Regions from separate parts of the Erwinia sp. 9145 genome, predicted to be linked through region 4. Evidence: predicted binding sites of a transcription regulator. Region 4 holds the regulator's gene; each other region holds the start of a gene.

What was found. Region 4 encodes Fur, which represses iron uptake genes when iron is present. Its sites were predicted from a motif close to ATAATAATGAGAACNACTATCAA; they were not measured.
Region 1: FA91_RS13865 (TonB-dependent siderophore receptor) is a predicted target of Fur. The motif match lies at 2,298-2,320, and genes of this name have one in related genera.
Region 2: fhuE (ferric-rhodotorulic acid/ferric-coprogen receptor FhuE) is a predicted target of Fur. The motif match lies at 2,607-2,629, and genes of this name have one in related genera.
Region 3: exbB (tol-pal system-associated acyl-CoA thioesterase) is a predicted target of Fur. The motif match lies at 2,863-2,885, and genes of this name have one in related genera.

The regions. Positions count from the first base shown of each region.
Region 1 is NZ_JQNE01000001.1:2,911,362-2,916,672, reverse strand. Features, by position in the region: gene FA91_RS13865 (TonB-dependent siderophore receptor) at 87-2,204, opposite strand; gene FA91_RS13860 (MFS transporter) at 2,436-3,671, opposite strand; gene FA91_RS13855 (GNAT family N-acetyltransferase) at 3,766-5,311, opposite strand, start outside.
Region 2 is NZ_JQNE01000001.1:3,817,132-3,822,442, forward strand. Features, by position in the region: gene FA91_RS17985 (arsenic transporter) at 1-456, opposite strand, end outside; gene FA91_RS17990 (YetF domain-containing protein) at 668-1,360, shown strand; gene yddG (aromatic amino acid DMT transporter YddG) at 1,586-2,479, shown strand; gene fhuE (ferric-rhodotorulic acid/ferric-coprogen receptor FhuE) at 2,738-4,909, shown strand; gene FA91_RS18005 (hypothetical protein) at 5,067-5,311, shown strand, end outside.
Region 3 is NZ_JQNE01000001.1:3,234,934-3,240,244, reverse strand. Features, by position in the region: gene FA91_RS15350 (AraC family transcriptional regulator) at 1-736, shown strand, start outside; gene FA91_RS15345 (DedA family protein) at 742-1,407, opposite strand; gene metC (cystathionine beta-lyase) at 1,502-2,701, opposite strand; gene exbB (tol-pal system-associated acyl-CoA thioesterase) at 2,956-3,681, shown strand; gene exbD (TonB system transport protein ExbD) at 3,687-4,109, shown strand; gene FA91_RS15320 (ZinT/AdcA family metal-binding protein) at 4,257-4,898, shown strand; gene FA91_RS15315 (bifunctional diguanylate cyclase/phosphodiesterase) at 5,094-5,311, shown strand, end outside.
Region 4 is NZ_JQNE01000001.1:1,110,049-1,115,359, forward strand. Features, by position in the region: gene FA91_RS05585 (beta-N-acetylhexosaminidase) at 1-2,222, shown strand, start outside; gene fur (ferric iron uptake transcriptional regulator) at 2,411-2,854, opposite strand; gene fldA (flavodoxin FldA) at 3,133-3,663, opposite strand; gene ybfE (LexA regulated protein) at 3,817-4,098, opposite strand; gene ybfF (esterase) at 4,244-5,008, opposite strand; gene seqA (replication initiation negative regulator SeqA) at 5,266-5,311, shown strand, end outside.

The DNA of each region.
Region 1 (5,311 bases), 1.8 Mb from region 4:
GTTATCCGATAAAAATAGCAGCCGGTTCGAGTCGCACAGTCTGACGGGAAAATAAGGGGAAAGGCCCGCTGGCGGGCCTTTGTCTGTCAGAAGTCGTAGCCGACGGTGGCCACGATGGTACGCTCCGCGCCCCAATAGCAATAACCGGTTCCGTAACAGGCGGACACATAGTCACGATCGGTCAGATTGTTGGCGTTAACCTGTACGAAGGCGCCTTTCAGGCTGCTGTTCCACGCCCCCAGGTCGGCGCGGACGGACGCATCAAACAGTGTCGCTGAAGGCAGACGCGTGGTGTTTTCGTTATCCGCCCACTGCTTGCCAATGTAGCGCACGCCAGCGCCGACGCTCAGGCCATAGTCAAACTGATATTTCGCCCATGCCGATGCCATAGAATTTGGCGTGACGTACGGCGTATGGCCATCATTGCCATCAACGGAATCCTTAAAGCGTACGCGGTTCAGCGTATAGCTGGCGATGGTGCTGAGACGCGGCGTGAGTTGGTTATGCGCTTCCAGTTCAAGGCCCTGTGAATGCACTTTTCCTGCCGGTTCATAGTAGGAACCGACCACGACGCGGTTGCCGACATCTTTTTGCGTCAGATCGTACACGGCCACTGAATAGAGATCGGAGGTGCCCACCGGCTGATATTTCACGCCTGCCTCATACTGCTCTGAGGTGGTCGGCTTGAGCAGGTTACCGTCCTGACCGGAGAGTGACTGCGGCGTAATGGCCTGGCTGTAGCTGGCATAGGGCGAAATGCCGTTATCGAAGGCATAAAGCAGCGCCGCGCGGCCGCCAATATGGTCGTCCTGACGACGGTACTTGCTGTTCACATCGTAGTTTTCAGTCTGGGAAACAATACGATCGTAACGACCAGAGAGATCCAGATGCCATTTATTCCAGATCATCTCATCCTGTAAATAAACCCCGGTCTGATAGTAGCGGCGCTGCGAGGCGGAGAACGCGTAAGCGGGATTCACGCCGACGGCTTCTCCGGTAACGGCATTCAGCTGGCTGGCAAAACCGGAAGCATCATACAGGTCGTTTTTATACTGATGATATTCCGCGCCCAGCACCACTTTGTGGTCGACTTCACCGGTGGCGAAATCGGCCTCTAACTGATTATCAATAGCGAAGGCGTCCAGCGAGGATCGTGAGCCGGAGTAGTAGCGATTCAGCAGGTCAGGATCGGTGGTATCCCAGCCAATCTGGTACACCTGGTCGAGATCGACATTGGAGTGCGAATAGCTGGCGTTGGAACGAAACGCCCAGGTGTCGTTAAAGCGATGCGAAAATTCAGCGCTGTAGATTTGTTCGTTACGTTTGAACTGATCCAGTGAACTGTCGCCATCATAAAAACCGTTGCTCAGTTTGCGGCCGTTGTGTTCGGTAATGCTGCCGTCACCTGGCACCGCGCTGTGATAGCCGCCGGAGGGATCTTTTTGCAAATAGGCGCGCATCAGCAGCGACGTGTCTTCATCCGGCTGCCAGAGCAGAGACGGGGAAATCGCATATTTTTCTTCGCGGGTGTGGTCGTATTGCGTATCGCTGTTGCGGGTGATGCCGGTCAGGCGGAACGCCCACCGATCGTTAATGGCGTTGGTGTAATCGAAGGCCGCGCTGTTGGTGCTGTTGGTGCCGGTCGAAAGGCGGAAATGGCCTTCGGGAGCGAACTGCGGCCGCTTCGACGTTTCCATGACCAGCCCGCCGGGCACCGTCTGGCCGTACAGGGCGGAGGAGGGGCCTTTGATCACATCGATACGTTCTAAAAACCACGGATCGACCTGAAGGACGTTGTAGCTGCCCGGATCGCTCATCAGGCGCAGGCCGTCGAGGAAGATGTTATCCACATCGCCACCGTGAAAGCCGCGCAGCGAAACCGTATCGTAACGCGTGGCCGCCCCGGCGAAGTTTGTGAAGGCGCCGGCGGTATAGTTCAACGCCTGGTTAACATCCATCGCGCCCTGGTCTTCCATCTGCTGACGCGTCACCACGGAAACCGACTGGCCGGTGGTGATCAGCGGGCGATCGGTTTTGGTAGCGCCCTGGCTGGTTTTTGCCGTATAGCCTTCCGTCGGCGTGGTGGCGGTTTCAGCGGGTTGAGCGGTCACTACCAGCGTGTCCGCCGCAAAGGTCAGCGCGGGGGCGGAAAGCGCGAAAGCGCAAAGCAGAACAGAACGCTTCAGGGTAAAAGGCATTCTCATTATCAGTTCCTTCACAAAAATCAGTTTGGTTGTTCTCCGTGCGTAGGGGAGAACAGTTGGACATCCGGGCATGCGATGCAAACGAGAGTGTTAATAGCAATGAGAATTATTATCTTTATAACAATGTATTTCAAGTGATGAATGTGCTGGATTTTCATACAGAAAGTGTAGGGTTATCGCGTTTTTGACGACCGCATTCTGCCCTGAGGAAGGCAGAATGCGGTAAAGCGGTTATAAGATTGTTTTTTCATGCATGCGGCGCTGGCTTTCGCGCAGAAACGCCCGCACCAGCCACAGCCAGAGTAAACCACAGGCGGCATTCACCAGACTGAATCCGCCGCTGCCTGCGCTAAAGTAGGCGGCTTTGGCTGCTTCAATACCCAGCGCGAAGACCACAATGCTGATCATCCCCAACATCGCCGCCACGCTTCCTTTCCCGGCGCTGCTTGAAAACAGCGTCAGACGATAAAGCCCGGCAGTGACCAGTCCGGTGCCAAAACCATAAATGCTCAGCCCGGCGGTCAGCCACAGGTAGCTGTGCGCATTGATGGTGGCGGCGACAGCGGCGATGCCCAGCCCGATAATGATCGGCCAGGCGCCCAGCCGCAGCGGCTGTTCAACGGGAAGGCGGCTGGCGAGATGGCCCAGCGTCAGGTTGCCTGCGATCATCGCCAGAAAAACGGGAAGCTGAAGCAGCGCATAGTCCATGCGGCTCAGCCCCTCGTCGCGGATCAGGATCACCGGTGATAAAGCAACCCATGCGAGACAGGGAATGGTGACCAGGCCAATCGCCAGCGAGCCGCTAATCACCTGGCGATCTTTCAGCAGCGCGTAGTAGCCTTTACCCAGCGAGCTGAGCGAGAGCGAGCTGGTGCTGTCTCCTGCCGTTTCGGGCATGGCGCGCCAGAGTCCCAGCAGGGCCAGCGCCGAGACGGCGGCAAATAACCAAAACATGGTGCGCCAGTCGCCAACGGTCAGAAAGGCCGCCCCGGCAAGCGGGCCAGCCAGCGGCGCCAGTAGCGCCACGTTAGCCATCAGCGCCATTATTTTTACGCTGAGCGATTCATTGAACGCTTCCTGAATGGCCGCGTAGCCCACCGCGCCAATAAAACACAGGCTTATCCCCTGAAGAAAGCGCAGTAAAACGAACTGCTCGATGCTTTGTACCCAGTGCGTTGCCAGGCAGCTCAGCATAAAAAACGCCACGCCGGAGAGCATCACCGGACGACGGCCAAACCGGTCGGAGAGCGGGCCGAGCAGCCACTGCAACACGATGCCGCCGGTCAGGTAGGCCGTCAGTGAAGCAGAAACCCATTCAGGGCCGACGTGAAACTCCTGCGTGACCAACAGCATGCCGGGCTGGATCATGTCGTGTGCGATATAGGTTGCGAATTCAAACAGCACCAGCGACAGCGGAAAAAGTAAGTGTCGTCGCGTCAGGGTCGACACGGGTACAAAAAAAGCCATTGGGGATCCTTTTCCGAAGGTGAAACGATCAAAAACGCGGCCGGAAAAGCGGCCGCGCCAACATACAGCATATCACGTGCGCATTACTGAAATTTTAACGCCATCCGGCAATGGGATTGGCTAATGTGCCGGCAAATTTCAGGTTTTCAGCCGGATCGGACAGATTGATCATCTGCTGATTATTGGCCAGTTGCAGGCGGTTCAGGCAGGAGCGGCTGAACTCAGGCGTAAAGAGATCGTAGCGGGAAAACTTACCGGCAAACTGCGGATGCGCCTGCTGATATTCCTTCACGCAATGGGCGACGGCCTGCCAGAATTTCTCCTCAGGCAGCGTGCCGGATTGATCGAGGATCGCCCCGACAAAACGGAAAATACAGTCGAAAACGTCGGTGAAAATCGACAGCAGCTTGAGGTTTTCCGGCACGTCTACCGCCAGACGCTGTACTCTTTCTGGCAGTTCGGCATCCGGATTCATCACGGCAATTTCTTCACCAATATCTTTCATATATGCGCTGACCGGCACGTTGTTTTCCAGCAACAGGATCAGATTTTCGCCGTGCGGCATGAACACCAGATCGTACTGATAAAAACAGTGCAGCAGCGGGCTGAGATAGCAGGTGAGGTAACGTGCTATCCACTGTTCCGCCGGTAAACCGGAATCAGCAATCAGGGCGGGCAGCAGCGCGTTCTGATGCCGATCAAGGTGAAGAAAAGAGGCCATAGTCATCAGGCGCTGGCCGGGTTTGAGGTCGGAAACCGGGTTATCGCGCCACAGCGCGGCAAACATTTTTTTATAGGCGGAGTCGCCCTTAACGGCTTTTTCATAGTAGCGGTTATGATAGCCAATGGCCGCCACCTCGCGCAGAATGCGGAAGCCGCAGCGCTGTAGCCAGGTATCCTTTTTGACCAGATCCTCAAGCCATTCGTTAATCGCTGGCGTGGTGGCCATATAATACGGAGACAGCCCGCGCATAAAGCCCATGTTCAGTACCGACAACGCCGTTTTTACGTAACGCTTTTCAGGCTGGCTGCGGTTGAAAAAGGTGCGAATTGACTGCTGGGCCTGGTAGCGGTCGTCACCGGTGCCCAGGTAAACAATGTCGTTATTGGCAATGTCCGCCGCGAAGACGGTTAACAACTTGTTCTGCCACTGCCACGGGTGAACCGGCATCAGGAGGTACTCTTTCGGCTGAAGCCCTTTCTCGACCAGCCGCTCATTGAACTGGTCAACGGCGGACTGGCCCAGTTCCTCACGCATAAGTTGTTCGTACTCAAGATCGCTGAGGCTGGAGAAGTGCGCATTGCGCTGGTGAACCGCCACCCAGACCAGAGCGATTGGTGCGGCTGCTTCCGGTGCAAAAGCCAGATAGTCGCGTGCATCAAAGCCGATACGACCGTTGTTGGCAACAAAGCATGGATGGCCCTCGGTCATTGAGGCTTCGACGGTCTGGAAGTCCGCTTTCACCAGCGCCTGGCTGTCCGGATTGTCTTTTTGCAGCTTAAATACGCTGCTGCACAGCGTGCTGCTGATCTCTTCCATGTAGGTCGCCAGCAGCGCCTGTGAAATGCCTGCCTGCTCATTGAATTCGACGATGAACTGCAACGCATCCAGCGGCAGGGCGCGACCGTTTTCCTGTTTG
Region 2 (5,311 bases), 2.7 Mb from region 4:
CAGGCTGGCGGTGTCGGCAATAAAACCGGCCGCCATCACAAACGCAAGCGTAGCGCCTTTGTTGAAACCCAATGCCGTCAGCATGGCGATAACGATTGGGGTCAGGATCAGCGCGGCGCCGTCATTGGCAAACAGCGCCGATACCGCCGCGCCAAGCAGGATCATCCAGCTGAAAAGCAGGCGTCCACGCCCGTTTCCCCACCGCGATACATGCAGCGCCGCCCACTTGAAAAAACCTGACTCATCAAGCAATAAGCTGATGATGATGATCGCGACAAAGGTGACGGTTGCGTTCCAGACGATATGCCAGACGGCTGGAATATCATTGAGATGCACCACGCCCGTCGCCAGCGCCACACCCGCGCCGAGCATGGCGCTCCAGCCGATCCCCAGCCCTTTCGGCTGCCAGATAACCAGTACAATAGTCATAACAAAAATGGCTCCTGCCAACAGCATGAATATTCTCCGGGGATGATCGCGGCAGCGCGGATGCTTAATTTAAGCAGAGAAGCGCCAACCCGGACAGTAAACTCTGCCAGCGCTTGCCGATAACATTATGCAGGTTGTAAAGTTGTGCGCCTTTTCCCTGTACTTGTCCTGATACTAACAATAAGCAAACCGGCATCCGCGCTGAGAAACGATGCCTTTACCGCAAGGAATGATTTTTATGCCTGATTTTGACTGGCACCGTTTTTTTCTCAACGATCAATCAATGACTTTTCTCGCCGAAGTCGCCGTACGCGTGCTGTTTGCCTACATCATTGTTTTTATCTTTTTGAAAGTCTCCGGCAGGCGCGGCATCCGGCAGCTCTCGCTGTTTGAACTGGTGATTGTGCTGACGCTGGGTTCAGCCTCCGGCGACGTCACCTTTTATCACGACGTGCCGATATTGCCGGTCGCCATGGTTTTTATCGTCCTGCTGGTGCTCTACCGCCTGACGACTTTTTTTACATCGTTCAGCCCGCGTTTCTCGAAATGGATTGAAGGCGATGTGGTGACGCTGATTAAAGAGGGATTGTATGAGCTGAAGAGCCTGGACAATCTGAATATATCCGAAGACGAATTTTTTATGGAGCTGCGTCAGCAAGGCGTAGAACATCTGGGCCAGGTGCGGCTGGCGCTGCTTGAGGTGGATGGCGGGATCAGTACTTACTTTTACGATGCCGATGACGTCCGTCCCGGTATGTCGGTGCTGCCGCCGGAGCATCGTCAGGAGTATACGCGCGTGCCGAAGACGGGTTTATACGCCTGCAATCACTGCGGCCTGACGCAGCAGCTTAACGCGCAGCAGACGCTGGCCTGCCCACGTTGTAAAAGCGAGCTGTGGTCGGTAACGCTCAGCACCAAACGACCGCAGTGAGCGACAGTTTTTCGCCATGCCGATCAACCTGCCGATATATTCTGCCCGGCATCGGTGGGTTGAGCCGCCTGTCATATCCTGCCGCACGGCCCGTAAACTCTCTGCACGGAAACGTTTATTACCCACGGCGTTGTGTCACTAATGAATCCAAAACGGGCCATTTTAATTGTCTATCAACCATCAGTTAACAACGTCGGGAGCACGTCGACGAGAGGTTTCGCAGGGATGAACCAGAAAAGAGCAACGTTAATCGGCCTGATCGCCGTTCTGTTGTGGAGCGCTGTCGTCGGCCTGATCCGCAGCGTCAGCGAAGGCTTTGGCGCCGTGGGCGGCGCGGCCATGATCTACACGCTCAGCGCAGTACTGCTGCTGTTTACCGTGGGTTTTCCTGATCTCAGACGCTTTCCTCGTGCGTATCTGATCCTCGGCAGCCTGCTGTTCGTTAGCTATGAGCTCTGTTTATCACTGTCGCTGGGCTTTGCCAACACCGGCACGCAGGCCATTGAAGTTGGCATGGTGAATTACCTCTGGCCCGGCCTGACCATCGTACTTTCGGTGCTGGTTAACCGCCAGAAAACCAGCCTGATGATCGTCCCCGGCCTGCTGATCGCCATTGCCGGCATTGGTTGCGTGCTGGGCGGCGAGCGGGGCTTTGCCGCCGCACACATTGTCGGGAACATTAACAGCAACGTCTTAAGCTATGGGCTGGCGTTTACCGGGGCAATGATCTGGGCAATTTACTGCGTGGTAACGAAGAAAATTGCTCAGGGTAATAACGGTATTACGCTGTTTTTTATACTGACGGCGATATCGCTGTGGGTGAAATACCTCTTAAGTCCACAGCCGGAATTTACCCTGACGATAGCGACCACCATCAATGTAGTTCTGGCCGCGTGCGCAATGGGGTTTGGCTATGCCGCCTGGAACATCGGTATTTTGCACGGCAACGTTACCGTATTAGCCACGGCATCCTATTTTGTCCCGGTGATATCCGCCCTGCTCGCCACGTTTATTCTCGGTTCAGCGCTGACGGTAACTTTTTGGCAAGGCGCCGCCATGGTGAGCTTTGGCTCATTACTCTGCTGGTGGGCTACCCGAGCGGCTGAAACCGGCACGTAAAATGTAAAGTCATGAAACCTCGCCGCGTGCTGTTTTTTACGGAGTACAAAAACAGCCATGGCGTGGTAGGCAGTTCTCCATCCGCGGCCGGTTGTCGGCATCTCACCCTCATATTAATTACATAATAATGATAATTATCCTCATTATCATTTAGTCTTTCTGTGCTAGCATATTGCCGCGCGACAAAAGCGCAGTGGCAAAGACCTTACTAAAAACAGTGGGTTACTAATAAAAACAACATCACAGAAAGGAAGTAGCATGCCTTTTCACATCAGAGGAACCCGTTCGCGCGCGGCAGGTTCTCGTCCCGTATTTGCCGTTTCCCTGTTGGCACTGGCCGTCCCGGCGTTAATTAACCTTCAGGCGCAGGCGGCAGATGCCGCCACCTCTTCGCAGGATCTGGTGGTTAACGCCACCACCGACAGCGGAGAAGCCGTGAATGAAGATCAGGACTACAGCGCGAAGACCACCCGCGCCGGAACAAAAATGCTGCTGACGCCGCGTGATGTGCCGCAGTCGGTGAGTATCATCACCAAACAGCGCATGCAGGATCAAAACCTTCAGACCGTGGGCGACGTGCTGGCGAATACGACCGGCGTGTCCGCCAACGTCGTGGACAGCGAGCGAAACGGCTCCTACTCACGCGGTTTCTATATCGATAACTACACCTTTGACGACATTCCCACTACCGTTTCGGAAGCGTGGAACTTCGGCGATGCCGGTGGCGATACCGCCATCTATGACCGCATCGAAGTGGTGCGCGGCGCGACGGGCCTGATGACCGGCGCGGGCAACCCGTCGGCGTCCGTGAATATGGTGCGCAAGCACGCCGACAGCCGCGCATTCACCGGTAACCTCAGCGCCTCTTACGGCAGCTGGGACAAGCAGCGTTACGTGGCGGATCTCTCCGCGCCGTTGAATGATTCGGGCACCGTGCGCGGCCGCGTGGTGGCAGGCTATCAGGATCAGGATAGCTGGCTGGATCGCTACCATAAGAGCAAAAAATTCCTTTACGGCGTGCTGGATGCGGATGTCACGGAAAATACCACGGTGTCGCTGGGCTACGACTACCAGCGCAGCGCCACGGGCAACCCGACCTGGGGCGGTTTGCCGACCTGGTACAGCGACGGTTCACGCACCAGTTTCGATCGCAGCACTAACCCGTCGGCGGACTGGACGCACTACAACATCAACTCCCGCAAGGTGTTTGCCAACGCCACGCACAACTTTGATAACGGCTGGACGGCGCGCCTGAACGGCACCCATGCGGAAACCGACTTCGATACCAAGCTGATGTACTCCTTTAATTTCCCTGATGCGGCCACCGGCGAGGGTCTGCAAGGCTACGGCGGCTGGTTTAAAGGCTCGCGCCGTCTCGACTCGGTGGATACCTTCGCCAGCGGCCCGGTGGAGTTGTTCGGTCGTCAGCATGAGCTGCTGGCTGGCGTCAGCTACAGCCGCCAGCGCAATCTGTATTACAGCGCCTCGAACTCGATTGACGTTGCCGATATGGGTGATATCAATCACTGGGACGGCGATATTATCGAACCGACCTGGAGCGATTTCGAGAAATCGTCTGACGATATGATCAGGCAAAAATCGGCCTACAGCGCCGCGCGCTTCTCGCTGGCCGATCCGCTCTCGCTGATTGTCGGCACGCGCTACACCCAGTGGAGCACCGTCGGCAGCAGCGGCGAAATGAGTAAAAACAATCTGACGCCGTACGGCGGACTGGTTTATGACATTGACGACACCTGGTCCGCCTATGCCAGCTATACCTCAATCTTCAAGCCGCAGGATAAGCGCGATCGCAGCGGCAGCTATCTGAAACCCGTTACCGGCAAGAACTACGAAACCGGCCTGAAATCGGGCTGGCTGAACGGCCGTCTGACGGCAAACGTCGCCGTGTTCCGTATTGAACAGGAGAATGTGGGCCAGGAAGATGGCAGCAGCTTCGTCGACGGCACCAGCGAACAGGCGTATAAAGCCGCGAAGGGCGTAGTCAGTAAAGGCGCAGAATTTGAGCTGAACGGCGCACTCACGGATAATCTCCAGATGACCTTCGGCGCGACGCGCTACGTGGCAAAAGACGCCAACAACGATCGCTTTAACAGCCAGCTTCCGCAAACGCAGTTTAAGCTGTTTACCCGCTACCGACTGCCAACGCTGCCTGAACTGACGCTGGGCGGCGGCATCAACTGGCAAAATCGTACTTATCAGGACGTGACCGGGCCGGAAGGCGCCACGCGCCTCTACCAGAGCAGCTATCCACTGGTTAATCTGTTTGGCCGCTACCAGGTCACCAAACAACTGGCGGTGCAGGCGAACCTTAACAACCTGTTCGACCGGACTTACTATTCCACCCTCAGCGACTACGAAGTTTATGGCGAACCGCGTAACTACTCCGTGAGCCTCTCCTATAATTTCTGAGTGCTTCCGCGCCGGCTATCTGACGTTCATTCCATCACCTCGCCGCTGACTTTCCAGCGGCTTTTTCCCTTCGCCGCACATTTTTTTGGCAATATTTCTGTCGCTGATTCGTCTACCTCATTACACAGACTAAAACACACAATGAGGAGTGTTAAAAATGAGAGATTTTGAACTGCATGAGCACGGGCGCGGGCGCGGTCGCCATTTTGGCGGACGTTCAATGGCAAAACCGCTGCTGATTGGCGTGGTGCTGTTTGTGGCGCTGGGCCTGCTGGTGATGTCGCTGTGGAATGCGCTGCTGCCCGCGCTGCTGGGCGTAAAGAGCATCGGCTTCTGGCAGGCGCTGGGCATGCTGATCCTGTGCCGTATCCTGTTTGGCGGGCTGGGTTTGCGTCCCGGTAT
Region 3 (5,311 bases), 2.1 Mb from region 4:
TCTGTTTCAGGGGCAGAAAACCGGCTATCTCGGTAACCATATTTTCCATTACGACGCCACCAAGTATCTGATGCTGACGGTAACCATGCCGTTTGAGTGCGAAACTTTCGCCACGAAGGAGGAGCCGCTGGTCGGGCTGTTGTTTGATGTGGATACGGCGCGTCTACAGGATTTGCTGATTGATATCGGCGATGACGACAGCTTCCAGCCGGTTTCGCAGACGCGCGGCGTTCATACCGCGCTGCTGACGGAAGAGATGCTCTGCGCGGCGGAGCGGCTGCTGGCTGTCATGGAAAACGCGCGTGACGCCCGCGTGCTGGGGCCGCAGCTGGTGCGTGAGATCCTCTATTATGTGCTGCTTGGTCCCTGCGGCGGCGCGCTGCTGGCGATGGTCAGCCGACAGACGCAGTTCAGCCAGATTGCCCGCGCGGTGCGACGTATTGAGCACCACTACACCGACAGCCTGAGCGTTGAGAAGCTGGCGGCAGAGGTGAACATGAGCGTCTCGGCGTTTCACCATAACTTTAAGGCGGTGACCAGCACTTCGCCGCTGCAATACCTTAAAAACTATCGTCTGCACCAGGCACGCGCCATGATGATTCAGGAAGGCGTCAAGGTCAGCGCGGCGGCGATGCGGGTGGGTTATGAAAGCGCTTCCCAGTTCTCACGTGAATTTAAACGCTATTTTGGCGTGACGCCGGGTGAGGAGCTGACCCGCGCGCGCCAGGCGGGCTGAGTCGGCTACTCGCTGTCGGCAGCTTTCTTACGCTTCACCAGCAGCGTAATGCTGCCGATCAGGCCAATGCAGAGCAGCGCCAGCGGCAGGATCATCAGGATCGCCATCACCTGATCCTCATGCCTTTTAATAAAAGGAACCTGACTTATCGCATAGCCTGCGGAGATCAGAATACCGACCCACAGCAGGCCGCTCAGCCAGTTGAAAAGCTGAAAGCGCGCGTTTTTCAGGCCGGAAATGCCCGCCATTGTGGGTAAAATGGTGCGCACAAAGGCCAGAAAACGACCAATCAGCAGCGCCATCAGGCCGTGGCGGTGAAAGAGCGACCAGGCGCGCTGGTGATATTGCGCGGGCAGATGCATCAGCCAGCCTTTCACCAGCCGTGTGTTTCCCAGCCACTTTCCCTGAAGATAGCTGAGCCAGCAGCCCAGGCTGGCGGCCAGGGTGAGGATCAGCAGCGTCGGCACAAAACCCATCACGCCTTTTGCAATCATCGCGCCTGCCAGCAGCAACAGGCTGTCGCCGGGCAAAAAGGAGGCGGGTAGCAGGCCGTTTTCCAGCAGCAGGGTGACAAACATTATCCCGTAGACGATCCAAATCACAACCGGATTGGCGAGCGCGGCGAAATCCTGATGCCACAGCGCCTGCACAATCTCATGTAGTACACCCATTTCATATCCCGTTTGCCGCGTTGAGATAACAATTGTACCTGCAAACTCTCATTTATACCTTGATCAAGGGCGCTGACCGGGCAATGCGGCGCGTTTATTTCTCCATTTTTGTGAGGCGGGCAAAGCCCTCGGCCAGATCGGCGATCAGATCCTCAACGTTTTCCAGGCCGATATGCAGCCTGACCAGCGTGCCGCTGAAATCCACGCCGCCTGTCGGGCGGATCGCCGCCAGCTCTTCCGGCTGATTCGCGAGGATCAGCGACTCAAAGCCGCCCCATGAGTAGGCCATGCTGAAATGTTCAAAATGGTCGAGATAGTCGGCCAGTTGGCGATCGTCGAGGCGCGCCTTCAGGACGAAGGAGAACAGGCCGCTGCTGCCGGTAAAGTCGCGCTGCCAGACCGCATGGCCTTTACTCTGCGGCAGTGCCGGATGATTAACGGCGGCGACTTCCGGGCGCGTCATAAGCCAGGTCGCCACGCGCAGCGCGCTCTCTTCATGCTGACGCAGCCGTACCGCCAGCGTTCGCAAACCCCGGCTAGCCATATAGGCGGTATCCGCATCCACCATCTGTCCCATCAGATAGGAGTTTTCCCGCAGCTGCGCCCAGCAGCGCTGATTAGCAACGGCGGTGCCGATCATCGCATCCGAATGACCAATCAGATACTTGGTGCCGGCCTGAATAGAGATGTCCACGCCGAAATCAAGCGCGCGAAACAGAATGCCCGCCGCCCAGGTATTATCGATCATAATCACCGCCTCGGGCGCCCGACGACGAACGGCAGCCACAATCGCCGGCACGTCCTGCACCTCCATGGTGATTGAAGCGGGCGACTCCAGAAACACCACGCGCGTGTTGGGCTGCACCAGATCGGCAATCGCGTCGCCCGTAGTATGATCGTACCAGGTGGTGGTGACGTTCATTTTACTGAGGATTTTGGTGCAGAAGTCCTGGGTGGGTTCATAAACAGAACCGGCCATCAGTATGTTATCGCCTGCGGAAACAAAAGAAAGAATGGCGTTTGCCACCGCCGCCGCGCCGCAGGGATAGAGCGCGCAGCCCGCGCCGCCTTCCAGCTCGGTCATGGCGTCCTGAAGCGAAAAGTGGGTCAGGGTCCCGCGACGACCGTAAAACAGTTCGCCGTCAGCACGGCCGGCGGTGGCGCGTTTTTTGTCCGCCACGCTGTTAAAAACCAGTGAAGACGCGCGCTGAATAACGCTGTTAACGGCGCCCTGGGTGAAGCGTTTGCTGCGTCCGGCGGCAATCAGCGCCGTTTCAATTTTTTTACGGGTCATCAGATCTGCTCTGTTTGTGGAAATCGTCAATGGCTTAACGTTACCACGCCGGGCGTCGGCGTGAAATTCAGCATCCCGTTAAGTGAGGAAGTTTCAGCAAACAGCGCCTGTAAATGCGGTGGAACAAAAAAGTCGCTAAAAAAACGCCAGCGAAGCGGTAAATAGTAATGATAACCACTATCAATTCCCCGCTTTTTTGGTATGATCCGCACTGGTTTTTTTTGCTTATGTTTGAATGAGCCTGGGGAGATAGCGTGACGAACAATTTGATGCAGACGGATCTCTCCGTCTGGGGCATGTATCAGCATGCGGACATCGTGGTTAAAGTAGTAATGATTGGCCTGCTGCTGGCGTCGGTCGTTACCTGGGCGATTTTCTTCAGTAAAAGCGTGGAACTCGGTTCGGCCAAACGTCGCCTGAAGCGCGAACAGCAGGCGCTGGCAAATGCGCGCTCGCTGAATGAAGCATCAGCCACCAGCGCCAGCTTTCATGCTAACAGCCTGACCAGCCGCCTGTTAAAAGAAGCGGAAGATGAGCTGATGCTATCTGCCGGTTCAGATGACAACGATGGCATTAAAGAACGTACCGCTTTCCGTCTGGAGCGCCGCGTGGCCTTCTTCAGCCGCCATGCGGGGCGCGGTAACGGTTTTCTCGCCACGATTGGCGCAATCGCGCCGTTTGTCGGCCTGTTCGGCACCGTTTGGGGCATTATGAACAGCTTTATCGGCATTGCGCAGACGCAAACCACTAACCTCGCCGTGGTCGCGCCCGGTATTGCGGAAGCGCTGCTGGCGACGGCAATCGGCCTGATTGCGGCGATCCCTGCCGTGGTCATCTATAACGTCTTTGCCCGCACGATTGCCAGTTACAAAGCGTCTATGGGCGACATTGCCGCGCAGATTATGCTGTTGCAAAGCCGCGATCTCGATCTTGCCGCCAGCGGCAGCCCGCGCACAACGCAGAAACTGCGGGTGGGCTGAGCATTATGGCCATGCGATTAAACGAAGATCTCGACAATAACGGCGAAATGCATGAAATCAACGTGACGCCGTTTATCGACGTGATGCTGGTATTGCTGATTATCTTTATGGTCGCCGCGCCGCTTGCCACCGTTGACGTGCGCGTTAACCTTCCGGCTTCCACCAGCACGCCGCAGCCGCGTCCTGAAAAACCGATCTATCTCTCCATCAAGGCCGATAAGCAGCTCTACATCGGCAACGATGCGGTCACCGGGGAAACGATGATCAACGCGCTGAACGCCCAGACGGAAGGAAATAAAGAAACCACCATTTTCTTCCAGGCGGATAAGTCGGTGGATTATGAAACGCTGATGACCGTCATGGACAAGCTGCGTCAGGCTGGCTATCTGAAGATAGGCCTGATGGGTATGGAAACCGTCGCCAGATAACCTCTCTTTCCCACGCTTCCTGTGCCGGTCAACTGACCGGCATTTTTATGCCCTCTGCTCCTGAAAAGCTGCCTTGCTAAATGTTACGATATAACATAACATTTTATCGTTTTTTTCCGGCAACTGTTTTCATATTAAGGAGCAACAATGACACACCTCAACAAGGCCGCCTTGCTTATTGCGCTCGCTTCCACGAGTTTCTCCGGCGCCGCGCTGGCACACTCGCACGATCATCATCACAGCCACAACAGCACGATACAGCAGGGCACATTCAGCGATGTTGACGTGCATGACAGGGCGCTGACCGACTGGCAGGGAAGCTGGCAATCCATCTATCCCTTCCTGAAAGACGGTAGCCTGGATGCGGTATTCCGCCACAAAGCGGAGCACGACCCGCAAAAAAGCGCCGGGGCGTACAAAGCGTATTACGATAAAGGCTACGCCAGCGATGTTACCGGCCTGAAAATTACCGCAGACAGCATGACCTTTGAGCGCGGCGTAAAAGCCGTAACGGGCAGGTACGACTACAGCGGATATAAAATCCTCAACTATCCCTCCGGCAAAAAAGGCGTGCGCTATTTGTTTACGCGCAGCGGCGGCGACGCGCAGGCACCGAGGTTTGTGCAGTTCAGCGATCATGAAATCGGCCCAATCCACGCGGCGCACTTTCATCTCTTCTTTGGCGACAGCAGCCATGAACAGCTTGAGAAAGAGCTGGTCAACTGGCCGACGTTCTTCCCGGCAGGCATGACCGGCGCTGACGTTGCCGGCGATCTGATGCACGAATAAATGCAGTCGAAGGGCGTATCCGCTGCGCCCTTTTCATTAATTTTATCAGCCCTTTGCAACGCAGATCGCATTTTCTTCACGCCCCCGGAATAAAGTCACGCACGCTTTAGCCGATATTATCAGCACCATTCCTGGCTTCGCTGGTCAGTTCACCTGTGACGACTGTGCAACAGCGCCGCCCCCTGAGATACGTCAATGCTGATGAGTTCTTACCATCCCCTGCTGGTGACCGTTTCAGTTTTTGTTGCTTTTCTGGCGTCGTACACGGCGCTGGAAATGGCCGGCAGAGCAGCCATTTCATCGCGTGATGCGGCCCGTGCGTGGCTGATTGGCGGCGGCGTGGCGCTGGGCATCGGCATCTGGGCGATGCACTTTATCGGCATGCTGGCGATGAGCCTTGAAATGGTGATGAG
Region 4 (5,311 bases):
CGCGATGGTATGTGACCTCAGGTGATGCGAAACCGAAAATCATGATCGATACCGACTCGGACGATCTGACAACGTTCGTCGAACCCTTTGGCGAACAGTGGAAGCGCACCCAGGACGACAAAAATGTGCTGATGGTGGCTTCCAGTCGCTTTGATAAAAACAGCGACGTGGCGTTGCTTCCCGCTTCGGCGCTAAGAGGGCAGATTGTTCCGACGCCATTGCAGATTGAGATTACGGCCGGGGACGCTGACCTGTCGAAAGGCGTAAAGCTCGATCTCTCCGGTTTGTCGGCTGATAAAGCGCAGGCGGTAAAGCAGCGGTTCCAGCTACTGGGACTGAAAGAGCACGCCAGCGGTTATGAGATTTCCACGCGAATTGACAGCAACATGTTGAATGCTGAGCTGGCGATTGCCGGTGGCTATCAGTTGGTGATTGATAAAGAAAAAGCACAGGTGGTTGGCTACGATCAAGGCGGTGTATTTTACGGCCTTCAGTCGATCCTCTCACTGCTCCCCGCGGACGGCAGCGCAAAAATTGCCACTCTGAAAGCCAGCGACGCGCCTCGTTTTCCCTATCGCGGTGTTTTCCTGGATGTTGCACGTAACTTTCACAGCAAAGCGGCGATTCTCCGCATGTTGGATCAGCTTGCCGCGTGGAAAATGAACGTATTTCACTTTCATCTGAGCGACGATGAAGCCTGGCGTATTGAGATTCCTGGCCTGCCTGAACTTACCGGGGTGGGTGGAAAGCGCTGTCACGATCTGACCGAGCGGCGCTGCCTGTTGCCGCAGTTGGGCTCCGGCCCGGACACCAATAATAACGGCACCGGTCATTTCAGCCGTCAGGATTACATTGATATTTTGAAATACGCCGCGGCAAGAAATATTGAGGTGATCCCGGAGATCGACATGCCGGCTCATGCCAGGGCTGCCGTAATCTCAATGGAAGCCCGCTATCATCGTCTGATGAAAATGGGCAAAACGTCCGAAGCCTCAGAGTATCGGCTGGTCGATCCCACGGATAATTCCAACACGACCTCGGTGCAGCTTTACGATCGTACCAGCTATCTGAACCCCTGCCTGGATTCTTCGCTGCGCTTTACCGATAAGATAATCGGTGAAATTAACAAAATGCACGGTGAGGCCGGGCAACCGCTTAAAACCTGGCACTTCGGCGGCGACGAAGCAAAAAATATTCGTCTGGGCGCCGGTTATTCCGACATTAACAAGCCGGTAGCGGGTACGGGCTTACTTGATATGCGCAAAGAAGACAAACCGTGGGCGAAATCGCTGGTTTGTCAGAAAATGATTAAAGAAGGCAAGGTGGCGGATCTGGAACATCTGCCCAGCTATTTTGCATTGCAGGTCAGCAAGCAGGTTAAGCAACACGGCATTGAAAAAATGCAGGCCTGGCAAGACGGGCTGAAGGATGCGGAAAATGCTAAAGCGTTTGCCACTGAACGCGTTGCCGTTAACTTCTGGGATACGCTCTACTGGGGAGGCTTTAACTCTGCCAACGACTGGGCAAACAAAGGTTATGACGTCATCATCTCCAACCCTGATTATGTCTATGTGGACTTTCCCTATGAAGTGAATCCGCTGGAACGCGGCTACTACTGGGGAACCCGTTTTAGCGATGAGCGGAAAATGTTCAGTTTTGCACCTAATAACCTGCCGCAGAACGCCGAGACCTCGGTCGATCGCGACGGTAAAACTTTTACTGCAAAATCTGACAAAGCCTGGCCGGGCGCGTATGGCTTGTCCGCCCAGCTTTGGAGCGAAACGTCGCGCACTGACGACAACACAGAATATATGATTTTCCCTCGTATTCTTTCAGTGGCTGAACGCGCCTGGCATCGTGCCGCATGGGAGCAGGATTACCAGGCGGGCAGGGAATATATCGGTGGAGAAACTGGGCACGTTGATCGCCAGGCGTTGCATCAAGACTGGCAGCGATTTGCCAACCTGCTCGGACAACGCGAACTGGCAAAACTGGATAAGCGGGGCATTCACTATCGTCTGCCGGTTCCTGGCGCGCGTATTGTTGATGGGAAATTAAACGTCAATATCGCCTTACCAGGCGTGGCCATTGAGTACAGCGTGGATCAGGGAAAAAACTGGCAGCGTTATGATGCCGGTGCAAGACCGTCCGTGACAGGCAATGTGAGCGTTCGCGCTGTCAGCGCGGATGGGAAACGTTTCAGTCGCACTGAAATACTGTGAGATTAACGGCCCGAAACAGGGCCGTTTTCACTTAGCGGAGCGTTTAAAGAGCGTAAATTACCGGTAGTCGAGGGTAATGCGACCGGTGAGATCTTTACACGCTAAAAACAAAAACTGCACCTTACTTGTCGGATAGCCAACTTTTCGGGTGCAGTTCATCTTACTGATACTTATGGCGTCAGGGCCGATTACTCGTCGTGCAAAGACTCATCTTCACGACAGTCGCCTGTTGCGCAGTGACCATACAGATAGAGACTGTGATTACTGAGCTTGATGCCATGCCGCGTGGCGATATCACGCTGGCGTGTTTCAATGGATTCGTCAGTGAATTCGATCACTTTTCCACAGTCCAGGCAAATCAGATGATCGTGATGATGCTGCTGCGTCAATTCAAATACGGATTTACCGCCTTCAAAGTTGTGGCGCGTCACAATCCCTGCGTCGTCAAACTGGTTCAGCACGCGGTAAACCGTGGCCAGACCAATTTCTTCGCCCATATCAATCAGGCGTTTATACAAGTCTTCCGCACTGACGTGATGGCCCTCTGGTTCCTGAAGGACTTCCAGAATCTTTAAGCGTGGAAGCGTGACTTTCAGGCCGGCCTTCTTTAATGCGGTGTTATTGTCAGTCATGCGGATATTATCCTGTTACTTTGCTAGTCACTAAGTGGCTGAAAAACCGTGAACATCGGTCGACACAGAAAGCAAACTGCGTCTCATTATAGAACTGATACGTTGAAATGGAAACGGGCTGCCGTAGTCGCCGCCAGAGCAAACTGCTCAAAAGGCTGGATAACCGATGCGGGTATTCTACAGTTATGCGGGCAAAAGTTACAAATATGTATCTATCACTTCTATAGGAAAAACCACTGGCTTGATGTGACTTCTCTCACATCAAGCTAAAGTGTTCGTTATGCTTCAAGGATCTCTTTGAGCTGAAGCTCTTCATAAATCTGCTTTACCCACTGTTCCGTACGGGAAGCGGTCAACTCGGGTTGACGATCTTCGTCAATAGCCAGACCAAGGAAATGCGTATCGTCCGCAAGCCCTTTAGAGGCTTCAAAATTGTAACCTTCGGTCGGCCAGTGACCAACAATCACCGCGCCGTTAGGCTCGATAATGTCGCGAATGGTGCCCATCGCATCGCAGAAATATTCAGCATAGTCTTCCTGATCGCCGCAGCCAAAAAGGGCAACCAGCTTACCGTTGAAATCAATCTCTTCCAGCGTAGGGAAAAAGTCGTCCCAGTCGCATTGCGCTTCACCGTAGTACCAGGTCGGTATGCCTAAAAGCAGAATATCAAAGGCTTCAAGATCTTCTTTGCTGCTTTTAGCGATATCATGAACTTCAGCAACGTCAGAACCGAGCTGCTTCTGAATCATTTTTGCAATGTTTTCCGTATTGCCCGTATCGCTACCAAAGAAAATGCCTACGATTGCCATGCGTCTAGTAACCTCTTGAAACGTATTGATATGGTGGCTGCTGATAAAACAGATTCAGGCAATAATAGCAGAGAGGCAGAAGGGTATAAACGTGAAATGCTCCTGCTTTTGTCGCTTTGTGCTGTGAGATAACGCATTCTGTAAGGTTAAAACTCAACGCTGCTGGCGGGTTAACTGTGCCAGCACCATCTCTTCAATCAACTCGCTACGACTGATATTTCGCGCTTCGGCAAGCTGATTGAGCGCATCAACAGCTTCGGCGTTTATTTTCAGCTCAACGCGCTTCAGGCCGCGCACTTTGTCCCGTCTGAGCTGATTGCGCTTATTAATACGCAACTGCTCATCGCGCGTGAGCGGGTTGGTCTTTGGACGTCCCGGACGTCGTTCATCGGCGAACAGGTCGATCGTCGTGCGGTCCGTGTTCTCTTTTGCCATAGGATCGTACTAATGAAAGGCTGAAGGGTTAATAAATGGGCTCTTAACGCCTGAAATACAACCAGCGGCCCTTAATGAGCGCGCCATCATACCCTGGCAAAACTTACCGCGACAACGATTTAACAAATCGACTGAATATTTCTGTTTATTGTGCAAGAAAGCGTCGGATACCGCGTAAAACGGCATCGGGTTTCTCAGCATGTACCCAGTGTCCGGCACCGCTGATAACGTGCGCGCGTGCCTGCGGAAACTGGGAAAGCAGCGCATCACGGTAAGCGTCGTCCAGATAAGGTGAGCGCTCCCCCCGAATAAACAAAGCCGGATGCGGCCAGGCCGGAACGGCATTCCAGCCAATAAGATCGTCGTAGTGCTGCCATAAAACCGGCACGTTAAAACGCCACTCACCTTCATGGAACGATTTCAACAGGAATTGAATAACACCCTCTTCATTGAGCATCTCCCGCATCAGGTCGGCAGCGTCGCTGCGTCGCGTAATACCTGCCTCGGTAACGGCGTTCAGCGCGGCGAAAATGGCGTCATGATGCCGTTCCGGATAGGCAACGGGCGCCATATCAATCACCACCAGCTTACTGACGCGCTCCGGCGCAAGGGCAGTTAACGCCATGGCGATTTTACCGCCCATTGAGTGGCCCACCACCGAGAATTGCCCGATAGCCGCATCGTCCAGCGTATCAAGAATGTCCTGCGCCATGGCCGGATAATCCATCTCCTCCGCGCGGGGAGAAAGGCCGTGATTACGCACGTCAACCAGCACAAGCCCACAGGTATCTTTCAGCCCCCTTGCCAGCACGCCAAGGTTGTCCTGGCTGCCGAAAAGGCCATGGATTAGCACGACTGGGGCATCGGTCAGTTCAGATTGTTCAGTTTGCAGGCGGGCATTCAATTTCATAGCAAAGTTCTTACGGATGGGCCGAAGGGTTAGGGTATCATAAATGCATATTTCCCTGTCGGCATGGCGAAAAACCTTATCGCGAACTTTTTGCGGCATATTCTGACTTTTGCCACTATTAAGGCCTGGCGCTACACCCCGGCAGGATTTAACTTTATAATCCTGATGTTAGAGCAGGTTTGCCCATCGTTCAGGAAATTTATCGACTGCATAAGGTGCAGATCGGCTCTTATAAGCAATAATCGTACTGGATCATGATGAAAACTATTGAAGTCGACGAAGAGCTATACCGTTATATTGCCA